DNA from 3 places in the Halobacillus sp. ABR2_026 genome. Region 1 is predicted to be linked to each of the others. Evidence: riboswitches for the same ligand, from Rfam matches in the RefSeq annotation. Region 1 holds a riboswitch; each other region holds the start of a gene.
The links. A riboswitch is a leader RNA that binds a small molecule or an ion and turns the genes downstream of it on or off. The one in region 1 is predicted to bind S-adenosylmethionine.
Positions count from the first base shown of each region.

Region 2: another riboswitch for S-adenosylmethionine. It lies ahead of ACXADE_RS12205 (sodium:solute symporter family protein); the one in region 1 lies ahead of ACXADE_RS01430 (PLP-dependent aspartate aminotransferase family protein).
Region 3: another riboswitch for S-adenosylmethionine. It lies ahead of msrA (peptide-methionine (S)-S-oxide reductase MsrA); the one in region 1 lies ahead of ACXADE_RS01430 (PLP-dependent aspartate aminotransferase family protein).

Region 1 is NZ_JBSWTM010000001.1:259,494-262,773, reverse strand. It holds gene ACXADE_RS01435 (aliphatic sulfonate ABC transporter substrate-binding protein) at 1-203, opposite strand, end outside; gene ACXADE_RS01430 (PLP-dependent aspartate aminotransferase family protein) at 217-1,995, opposite strand; SAM riboswitch class I at 2,129-2,240, opposite strand; gene ACXADE_RS01425 (trans-sulfuration enzyme family protein) at 2,314-3,280, opposite strand, start outside.
Region 2 is NZ_JBSWTM010000001.1:2,343,699-2,346,978, reverse strand. It holds gene ACXADE_RS12220 (FecCD family ABC transporter permease) at 1-100, shown strand, start outside; gene ACXADE_RS12215 (hypothetical protein) at 97-735, shown strand; gene ACXADE_RS12210 (DUF2268 domain-containing putative Zn-dependent protease) at 1,028-1,552, shown strand; SAM riboswitch class I at 1,608-1,716, shown strand; gene ACXADE_RS12205 (sodium:solute symporter family protein) at 2,010-3,280, shown strand, end outside.
Region 3 is NZ_JBSWTM010000001.1:763,080-766,359, forward strand. It holds gene ACXADE_RS03840 (DinB family protein) at 1-78, opposite strand, end outside; gene ACXADE_RS03845 (AIM24 family protein) at 276-968, shown strand; SAM riboswitch class I at 1,131-1,252, shown strand; gene msrA (peptide-methionine (S)-S-oxide reductase MsrA) at 1,373-1,846, shown strand; gene ACXADE_RS03855 (ion channel) at 1,920-2,324, opposite strand; gene eutH (ethanolamine utilization protein EutH) at 2,454-3,280, shown strand, end outside.

The sequences.
Region 1 (3,280 bases):
ACCCAGTCCACTTCGATCCCTTCTTCTTCAAATATTTCTTCAGCAAATCCCTGGTCCTTTAATACGAGACTTGTGGGAGAATAATAAGCATAATCCAGGGTCACTTTGTCCGGTGACCCACTCTCCCCTTCCGCATCCGAACAACCGAATAATCCAAAGGTTGTCAGCAATCCTATGGTGATCGCTATTTTTTTCAACTTCATGCCGAATCCTCCTTTATAGTTCGCATGCGTACGTATCGATGGTTCCTCTTAAACGCTGGGCTTCCTTATACGTGCAGCGGTTATGGACCACTTCGAGTCCAGCTTCACTTGCAATTTCCGCAGCCTTTGGTGCGATGACTCCTTCCTGCAGCCAAAACACACCTGGCCGTATTTCAGCAGCTTCTTCAGCAATTCCAATCGCTGCTTCGGGACTACGGAAAACTTGAACAACATCGACTTTAAATGGAATCGATCTCAAATCCGGATAAGAAGTTTCTCCGAGAACCTCGGTTTCCCTCGGATTGACCGGCACAATCTGATACCCCATTCTCTGCATCTTTCTCGCCAGACGATGACTCGGTCGGGACGGTTTTCCACTTAGTCCGACTACAGCTAAACGTTTCGGGCGTGTCGTTCCATCCTCTTCCGTTTTGGAAGAGCTCAGGGCCCATTTGATGACACCTTCATCATTTTCAGTGATGGATTTTTGACTTCCTTCTCTTCCTGTCGCTTTCCCAATCGCACGATCAAGGTCATTGATCAAGTCCTTACTCGATTCAAGCCCAATGGATAACCTGATCAACTCTTCTTTCACTCCGCTTGCTGCAAGATCTTCCACGGATAATTGCTGGTGAGTCGTCGATGCCGGATGGATGATTAATGACTTTGCATCTCCCACATTCGCCACGTGGGACCAGAGGGAAATATTGTTGATCACTTGCCTTCCTGCTTCTCTCCCTCCTTTGATACCAAAGTTAACGATTGATCCATACCCTCCTTCAAGATACTTGCTGGCAAGCGAATGAGCTGGATGGTTGGACAACCCTGGGTAGGCGACCCACTCGACATCTGGATGGCCTTGTAAGTATTCAGCAATTTCCTGAGCATTATCTCCATGCCTCGCTACGCGAAGGTGTAGTGTTTCTAATCCTTGAAGCAGCAAGAAGGCGTTCTGTGGACTTAAACAGGATCCAAAGTCACGAAGAAGCTGGACACGCAGTTTAGTGATATAGGCGAGCGTGCCAAAATCAGCGGCATAGACAATTCCGTTGTAACTATCATCAGGCTCTGTAAAAACCGGGTGTTTTCCATTTCCCCAGTCAAACCTTCCTCCGTCTACAACAATACCCCCGATGGCTGTTCCATGACCGCCGATCCATTTTGTTGCCGAATGGATCACAATATCAGCGCCGTGCTCGATCGGGCGGCAGGTATACGGAGTTGCAAATGTGTTATCAATTAATAATGGAAGTTTGTATTCATGAGCTACAGTGGCAATTTTTTCAATATCCAGCACGTGTAAACTTGGGTTCCCAATGGTTTCGGCAAAAACAGCTTTTGTCTTTTCCGTAATGGCTGCGCGGAAGTTTTCCGGGTTCTCAGGGTCGACAAAATGAACTTTAATGCCATATCGTGGTAAAGTATTTGCGAATAAATTATAGGTCCCTCCATATAGATTCGATGCTGCAACGACCTCATCCCCGGAACCGGCAATATTCAAGATCGATAAAGCAATAGCTGACATCCCGGATGCTGTAGCTACAGAAGCAACGCCCCCTTCCAGTAAGGCCATCCGTTTTTCAAAGACATCCACGGTGGGATTCCCAATTCGAGAATATATATTTCCGGGTTCATCGAGAGCAAAAAGGCTTTGAGCATGATCCGTGTCATGAAAGACATAAGAAGTCGTCTGATAAATCGGCACAGCTCGTGATCCTGTGGTCGGGTCCGGTGACTGTCCTCCGTGCAAGGAAATCGTGTCTACATCATAGCTTTCAAAAGAATGGGTCATCTTCTATTCCTCCTTAAATGGTAACTATCCGTATAAATAAAGTTGGCTTTAAAGCGATAAGTCGCTTCATGTCCGCCTCCACACCAAAAAACCCTCTTCCAAATAAGAAGAGGGTTGATCCTATACATTCCTCCCCTTATCTGCCAGATCGATGATGATCTGTAGGACTTGGCACCTTTTCAAACCGATGTTTGAAGGTTGCCGGGCTTCACAGGGCCTATTCCCTCAGCCACTCTTGATAAGAGATGTATTCAGTTAAATGATTATGTTGTGAAGTATAACGGATAACAATCAGAAAAGTCAATCATTTTTGAATATTTATGATATTGAAGCTTCTATTGATTTTTTCAACTGTTCAATGATGTCCTCATGGTCTTCAATGCCGATCGATAGACGAATGACATAATCATTGATACCGATTTTCTCTCGCTCCTGTTCTGACAAAGCACGGTGAGATGTCCGTACAGGATAAGAAACGGTGGTTTCCACCCCGGCCAGGGTAGGAGCTATTTTAATCCACCCGAGGGACTTGAAAAATGTCTCAATATTAATGGAATCCAGAAGCTCAATCGTGACAATGGCTCCATTTCCCTGCTCGGATACCCGCTGAGGATAGTGAACCGTACGGATGGCCTCATGGTCAGCAAAGGCTTTCGCTACTTCTTCTGCATTGTATGATTGCTTTTTCATTCGCAGACCTAAAGTTTTCGCTCCGCGTTGTGTTAACCATGCTTCAAACGGGCTGAGGTTCGCACCTAACGTGACGATTTTTTGTGATGCCTTTTGAATCGAATCTTCACTTCCAACCAAAACTCCACACGTTACATCACTATGGCCCCCGATATATTTCGTCCCACTATGTACCACTAAATCTACCCCTTGTTCATAGGGCTGGAGCAGATAAGGAGTAGCGAACGTATTGTCGACCATTGTCTTCAAGTTTTTTTCTTTAGCAAGGTCAACAATACCCGCTAAATCTTCCACCCGAAGGAACGGATTTGAAATCGATTCCGTATACAACAATTTCGTCTTGTCTGTAATCGCTTCTTTTACCTCCTGCAAATTTGCGAATGAAACCATCGTCACATCGATACCGAATGTCGGAAGTTCTTTGGTGAGAAGTTTATGGGTACCCCCATACACATCCTCTGCCGCCACTATATGCTCCCCGGGTTTTACCACCGCTAACACCCCTGCGAGGATAGCTGACATCCCTGAGGAGGAAGCCACACCAGCAGGCGCTTTCTCCAATGCCGCCACGGTCCCTGCCAATTCATCCGTATTC
Region 2 (3,280 bases), 2.1 Mb from region 1:
CTTACCTTCTGATATCCCGGCAGGCGTATTCACGGCTGGTATCGGAGCTCCATTTTTCATCTATTTATTATATCGAAATCGAAAGGTGATGAGTGAATGAATTCCATATCCTCTTTACTTGAAGAGACGGAATGCCTTGAGTTTCTACGCCATCAACAAAAGCGCATCAGTGCGCCCAATCTGAAGGTCACGGCTTCTATGATGATGAAAAAATACGCACAAATTCTACCTGCGAAAATATTAGAGTCTATGTTATGGGAAGACAAACCCAAAATCATTCCTATTACGGCGTGCAGGATTAGCGAAAAGTTGGAGATTAGCGTAGATGAAGACCAAATTTATTATGTTGATACAAGGGAAGAAGCATGGAGGCAGTTATTCAATCATCACCTGAGACTGGTATTACAATCCTTTCATGATCGAACGAACTTGCCGACGATAATTTTATGGGAAAATGTAGCCGTTCGAATCAATTCATTTTTTAGAAAAGCTATGGAAAAATATCCAGACTACCAGGAAAAAATCATTCATTTGGCGAAAGAACTGAATCAATTGGATGGCGGCTATTTTAATTGTGAAAAGCATCCGATGGCTGCGTATCTTTTGGATCATAGGGTCCTGGGTGAACATAAAGTTCGTCAAACTTGTTGTTACTTTCATAAATTAGACAAGAAGTCGGAAAGTCTTACTCATTGTTTGGTTTGTCCACTTCAAAGCTCAAACCGTTGTTCTTAACAGAAATGAAAGATGACTCTAAGTGGAGTGATTAAAAGGTGCGATTGATTCAGAGAATCTATCGCACCTTTTATTATTCTGTAAATTACGTTCGCTTTGAAACCGATTCTTCACGATCTCGTATGAAAATGAAAGACATGGAAATTTACGAATGATGATAAAGGAGGAATTATGCGACGATTATCGATCTTTGGAGTTTCGCTGTTCATTATTTTGACCGGGTGCAACGGGTATTGTTCCTTCTGAAAAAAAGGAGCTTAAAAAAGAACCTGTAGACCAAGAAAAAATGTACATGATGGAAACGAGTATCAACGGGCAATCCATGCAGATATTTTCTGCTTATGAATACGTGGATCAGTTTGTAAAAAAGGCTAAGGACATAGGGGGTGCCGAGGAACGGAAGACGTTGTGGAATGAGGTCGTAATGGACCAGATAAAGGATCGTTGTTTGAGTGGAAAGTACTCTCATCTGGTGGAGGGGTATATAAATTCTCCACCAGAAAAGTTGGAAAAGGTCGAAGAGGAAATCAAATTGCTGAGAGCTTCGGAATCAGAGGAAGCAGTTCTTGAAGCTTTGATAAAATCTTCAGATGCCCTGCTTGGCCCAGATACGACCGTTTGTCTTCTTCCAAGTGGAGAGATGGAGTTTTCAGGAGTAAATGTAGGAGCAGGGAAGATATCGATTTTCTACTTTCCGTGTTTTAACAACCAACGATTGAAACATACGGTTGGCCATGAGTATCATCATAGCACGTGGACGTCGCTATACTATTTATTGTCATTTAAAATCCCCCAGGTATTTTCCGAGACCGATTGACGTCCTGAAAGTGTATGGTAGAATAAAAGCCATGAACATTTGAATATTTGGAATTTTCTTATCCAGAGAGGCAGAGGGACTGACCCTATGAAGCCTCGGCAACCGGCTGATTCATGTACGGTGCCAATTTCAGAGGATCGCAAAAGCGGATCCGGAGATGAGAGAGTGTTTAACAGCAATCGAACGTTTGCCTAAAACCCTTCTCTCTTATTGAGAGAAGGGTTTTTTATTTTAAATAAGGAGGCCGGATATAGGGAACGATTGGATGAACAAGTAGTGAGGAGAGGTGAATGATATTGGTCTTAGCAATGATGGTTTGGGTGGGAGTCATGATTTTTTCCTTCCTGTTAGGTACATACCTCTGCTACAAAGTGGAAAAGTCCGGCGTTAAGCGTTGGGGAGCTACCGGGCGTCTTTTTAAGTACAAATAAGATTTAGGAAGGAAGTTGTTTAACGAATGATTTGGTATGTTGTTGTATTCAGTTTTTATGTCCTCTTTCTCATTTGGGCAAACATTAAAAGCTTAAAAAAAGCAGAATCGATCGATGATTATACAACGGGTGGTCACCGGATGGGGCTCCTGCTTGGAATCGGTACCACATCAGCAACGTGGGTAAGTGTGGCGTCAGTCATCGGTGTTCCTGGGTATTTATATAGTTCAGGTGTAGCGGCAGTCATCGGCTGGGTCGCCGGCTGGTGTTTTGGAGGGGCATTGATTCCAATCGTCGCCTATAAAATCCGACGACCTGAAAAGCCTGCACGAACTTTTCCTGAATTTATCCGACAAAGGTTCGAGCCTTTTCAGAATAAGAGTATATTACAGGCGATTGTCGGCATTCTCATGTTCATCGGTTATCTGCTTTTAGTCAACATTCAAGTGACAGGGTTCGGAATCGTCTTTTCAAGTATTACAGGCATTGATTATAAGATTGCAATTTTTGGTTTTTTACTTTTTATATTAATTACAAGCGTTGGTGGGTTTTGGTCTGTGGCAGCAACAGATACATTGAATACGATTTTAATCGCCATCGGAGTACTGCTGGCGAGTGGAGTGGTTTGGTCACTGACTGGCGGAATAGGAAACATCCTGGATACGCTGGCAACGACTACAGCTCCGACGAACGTAGGTGGCCCCGAGCTGGAGGAAGGGATTCTGCTTTCTCCTTTTGGAACATTCGGGATTGGTGCCCTTGTCTCCATATTTATATCGAATTCCCTGGGGACTCCTTCTTCTCCTCACTGGGTGACTAGAATGTTGGCCCCCCAGAACGTGAAGGTTGCAATTATGCAGGTGATGGGAACGATCCTCGTATTGATTTTCATTATGGGGCCGCTTATCATTATCGGATTAGGAGCAAAAGTACTTGTTCCAAGCATCCCTGTAGGAAAGACAACAGATTATATTATCCCTTTGGTGATTCAGGAGTACACACCGCCGATCATCGGTGGCATTACACTGGTCGCCATTTGTGCCGCTGCTATTTCCACGGCCAATTCAATGCTCCTGCACTGCGCGACTTCTTTGTATTACGACGTATACTTGAATATAGCACCAAGAAGGATTAGTGAACGTAAGTTCAAAAACTGGCTCCGTTTGAGTATATTTGCTATAGCAACGGCAGCCGTACTTCTAGCTATAAATCCACCGTGGTTTTTAGCTATGGGATTTGTCTATGTGTATGGAGGTTTTGGTGCGGCGTTCTTCCTTGTGGTCTTCTTAGGATTGTA
Region 3 (3,280 bases), 500 kb from region 1:
CTTGACGTCAGCTTCCTGTGTAGAAACTTGTTCAACGAAATTCAGGAGTTCCTCTCTTTTGTCTTCTAAGCCATACATACAAATTCTCCCTTTCAAGTGAAGTTACCTCGAGTTTATCACAACTACTATCAATGAATCTTTCCCGAGCCCTCCACATAATGAAACCTTTCCCCGACTCCATCGTATATACATTATGTGAAGAAGGGATTTATTGTATGACCAGGTCATACATATATTTCCATTATACGACTAGACAATTTGGAGGGGGCAAAGGTATGAGTGAATATTCCATTGAAGAGTTTATTCGGAAAACGAAGCAGGATGAATCGGAGAATGATTATTTTGAGTTGGAGACGCCGAGAATTCTGGAAGTGAATCTTCTTGATCAAGTCTGGGCCAAGGCGGGTGCGATGATATCCTATAATGGAAACATTAAGTTTGAGAGAGAAGGTATTCTTGAACATGGGGTTGGGAAATTGTTCAAAAAAGCGATGACAGGAGAAGGTAGTTCCTTAATGAAGGCGACAGGGAGGGGGCGTTTGTACCTTGCCGATCAGGGAAAGAAAATAACCATCTTTGACTTGGACAATGAGACGCTTACCGTTAATGGCAATGATCTGCTGGCCTTCGAACCGAGCATTGACTGGGATATTAAACTGATGAAAAAGGTAGCCGGTATGGTTTCCGGAGGGTTATTTAATGTGACGCTGAGCGGAAGCGGCCGGGTTGCAGTTACTTCCCATTATGAACCGCTGACGCTTTTGGTACGCCCGGGTGAACCGGTGATCACAGATCCACATGCTACGGTGGCATGGTCAGGTCACTTGGAGCCGAATTTCAAAACAGACATCAGCTTCAAGACGTTGATCGGACGGGGAAGCGGAGAGTCGATCCAAATGCAGTTCGAGGGGGATGGGTTCGTCATCGTCCAGCCTTTCGAAGAAGTATATACGACGGGCCAAAGCTGAAGCTGAATTTTTTACAGACAGGCATGTGCGTGTTATCCTTTGAATACAATAAATACAAGAGAGAACTTGAAGCCCATCGAAATTAATTTTTCAGTCTGTTATCCTTTACTTCTTTACACAAACGTAGTACTATGGGTACTAACAAAAATAAATAACGGAAACTTCTTATCCAGAGAGGCGGAGGGACTGGCCCTTTGATGCCCGGCAACCATCGAATCAATCCAAGGATTGACGAGAACGGTGCCAATTCCTGTAGAATGGATGACCATTCTAAGAGATGAGAGGATCGTGCGGATATTAGCGACCCCTTTTCTTACTGGATAAGAAAAGGGGTCTTTTTGTGGAACAACACGCCCGTCAAGGCTCTCGATAGAAGTTGCGTTAAGGGAAAGGAAAGATGTTATATGGCAACAGCTATTTTTGGTGCAGGATGTTTCTGGGGAGTAGAAGCATTCTTTGAAAAATTCGAAGGAGTTACTCAAACGAAAGTCGGTTATATCGGCGGCCATTTGGAGAATCCGACCTATGAACAAGTGAAAGCAGGGGAAAGCGGACATGCTGAGTCCGTTAAAGTGGAGTATGATCCAACGGTCATCACATATGCAGAACTTGTGAATATATTCTTTGAAGCTCACGATCCTACCTCCCGGAACAAGCAGGGAATTGATGTCGGGCATCAATACCGTTCTGTCATTTTTTATTCCGATGCAAGTCAACGCTACATTGCTGACGAAAAAATTAAGGAATGGGAAGAAAAAGGAATCTTTAAACGCCCAATCGTTACCGAAGTTGAACAGGCAACGACTTTTTACGAAGCAGAAGAACATCATCAGAAATATCTGCAAAAGCATGGCTCAGCGGCATGCTCCATCGGATAAAGCGAAAGGACCCTAGAAGGGTCCTTTTTTTATGGATGATAACCAAAGTTGGTCCTGAAGTTTCGTTGCTTTTTCATTCTTTATGATGCCGGGATCCATCCATTGCTTTAAGAAAGTACGCAGTTGGAAGAAGGATGCCGATCCCGGACTCAAGCAAGGCAAAGAAGCGTGTGATCCCGACGGGCAGCATATCTCCATAACCTACGCTTAATAATGTTTCACCACTAAAATAAACCAAATCCAAAAAGGAAGGGTCTACAGCATCTCGTGATGATAAACTGGTAACAAGGATGACTCCATTCGTGGAAAGTACGTAATAGATGATCGCAAATCCGATCAATACACCTGTAAGGACAAAGAATAATTGAAAGAAAAGGGCTGTGCTGAAATAGCTTTTCTTATAATGTTTGTTTGTGAAAAAATAAACCAGGTTGGCTGCGATGAAAATGATGGTCACGATGAATAAGGCTTGTACCATTTCGTTTCCTCCCTTCTCCTGAGATGAGTTAGCTGTCCGTTGCCGAGGAGAAACGGACGTTATGCAGAAACAACTACCCGAATGGCAAGTTATTATAAACATGGATGACATAAGGAAGGGGATGACTGTATGTGGATGAATGATGCGATTCTTATCATCATGTGTTTGTTCATGGTGCTTGGAGCGCTTGATTATTATGTCCTGAATCATAAGCTTTCTCTCGGATGGCGGTTTTATGAAGCCTTTATGATGATGGGTCCGCTCGCTCTGTCAATGGTCGGGATTATTTCTTTAGCCCCGGTGCTCTCACAATGGCTTGCCCCTGTCATCCGTCCCGTATTTTTATGGCTCGGGGCAGATCCTGCAATGTTTGCATCCATGATGCTGGCTATTGATATGGGGGCCTATCCGTTAGCAGAGTCTCTCGCTATAGAAAAGGAGGCAGCTACGTTTTCGTGGGCACTTCTCGGGACTATGATGGGGCCTACGCTCGTTTTCACCATTCCTGTAGCCTTGACGATTGTAAAAAAAGAAGACCGCCCATTCTTTTCCAAAGGAATCTTAGCTGGTCTGGTCACTGTTCCAATCGGATGCTTTATCGGAGGTGGACTGGCTGGTTATGAAGCAGGGTGGATGCTTCGTAACCTGACTCCTGCTCTTTTACTTTCTATAGGCATTGGTGCCGGATTATGGTTGTTTACAGATGTGACCATTCGTTTATTTTCTTATTTTGGAAAAACGATTGAAATAATAATCATCACAGGCCTTGTTCTTATCATTATTGAAACACTTACAGATATTGTTCTCCTCCAAGGTATGGCTCCGTTATCGGAAGGGATGATCATTGTAGGTAGAATTACGGTCACTTTAGCCGGGGCTTATCCTCTTGTCGCATTTATTAATCGCAAGGGGGAGAAGGTCATTGGTAAGCTTGGGAAGAAATTTGGGATGAATGC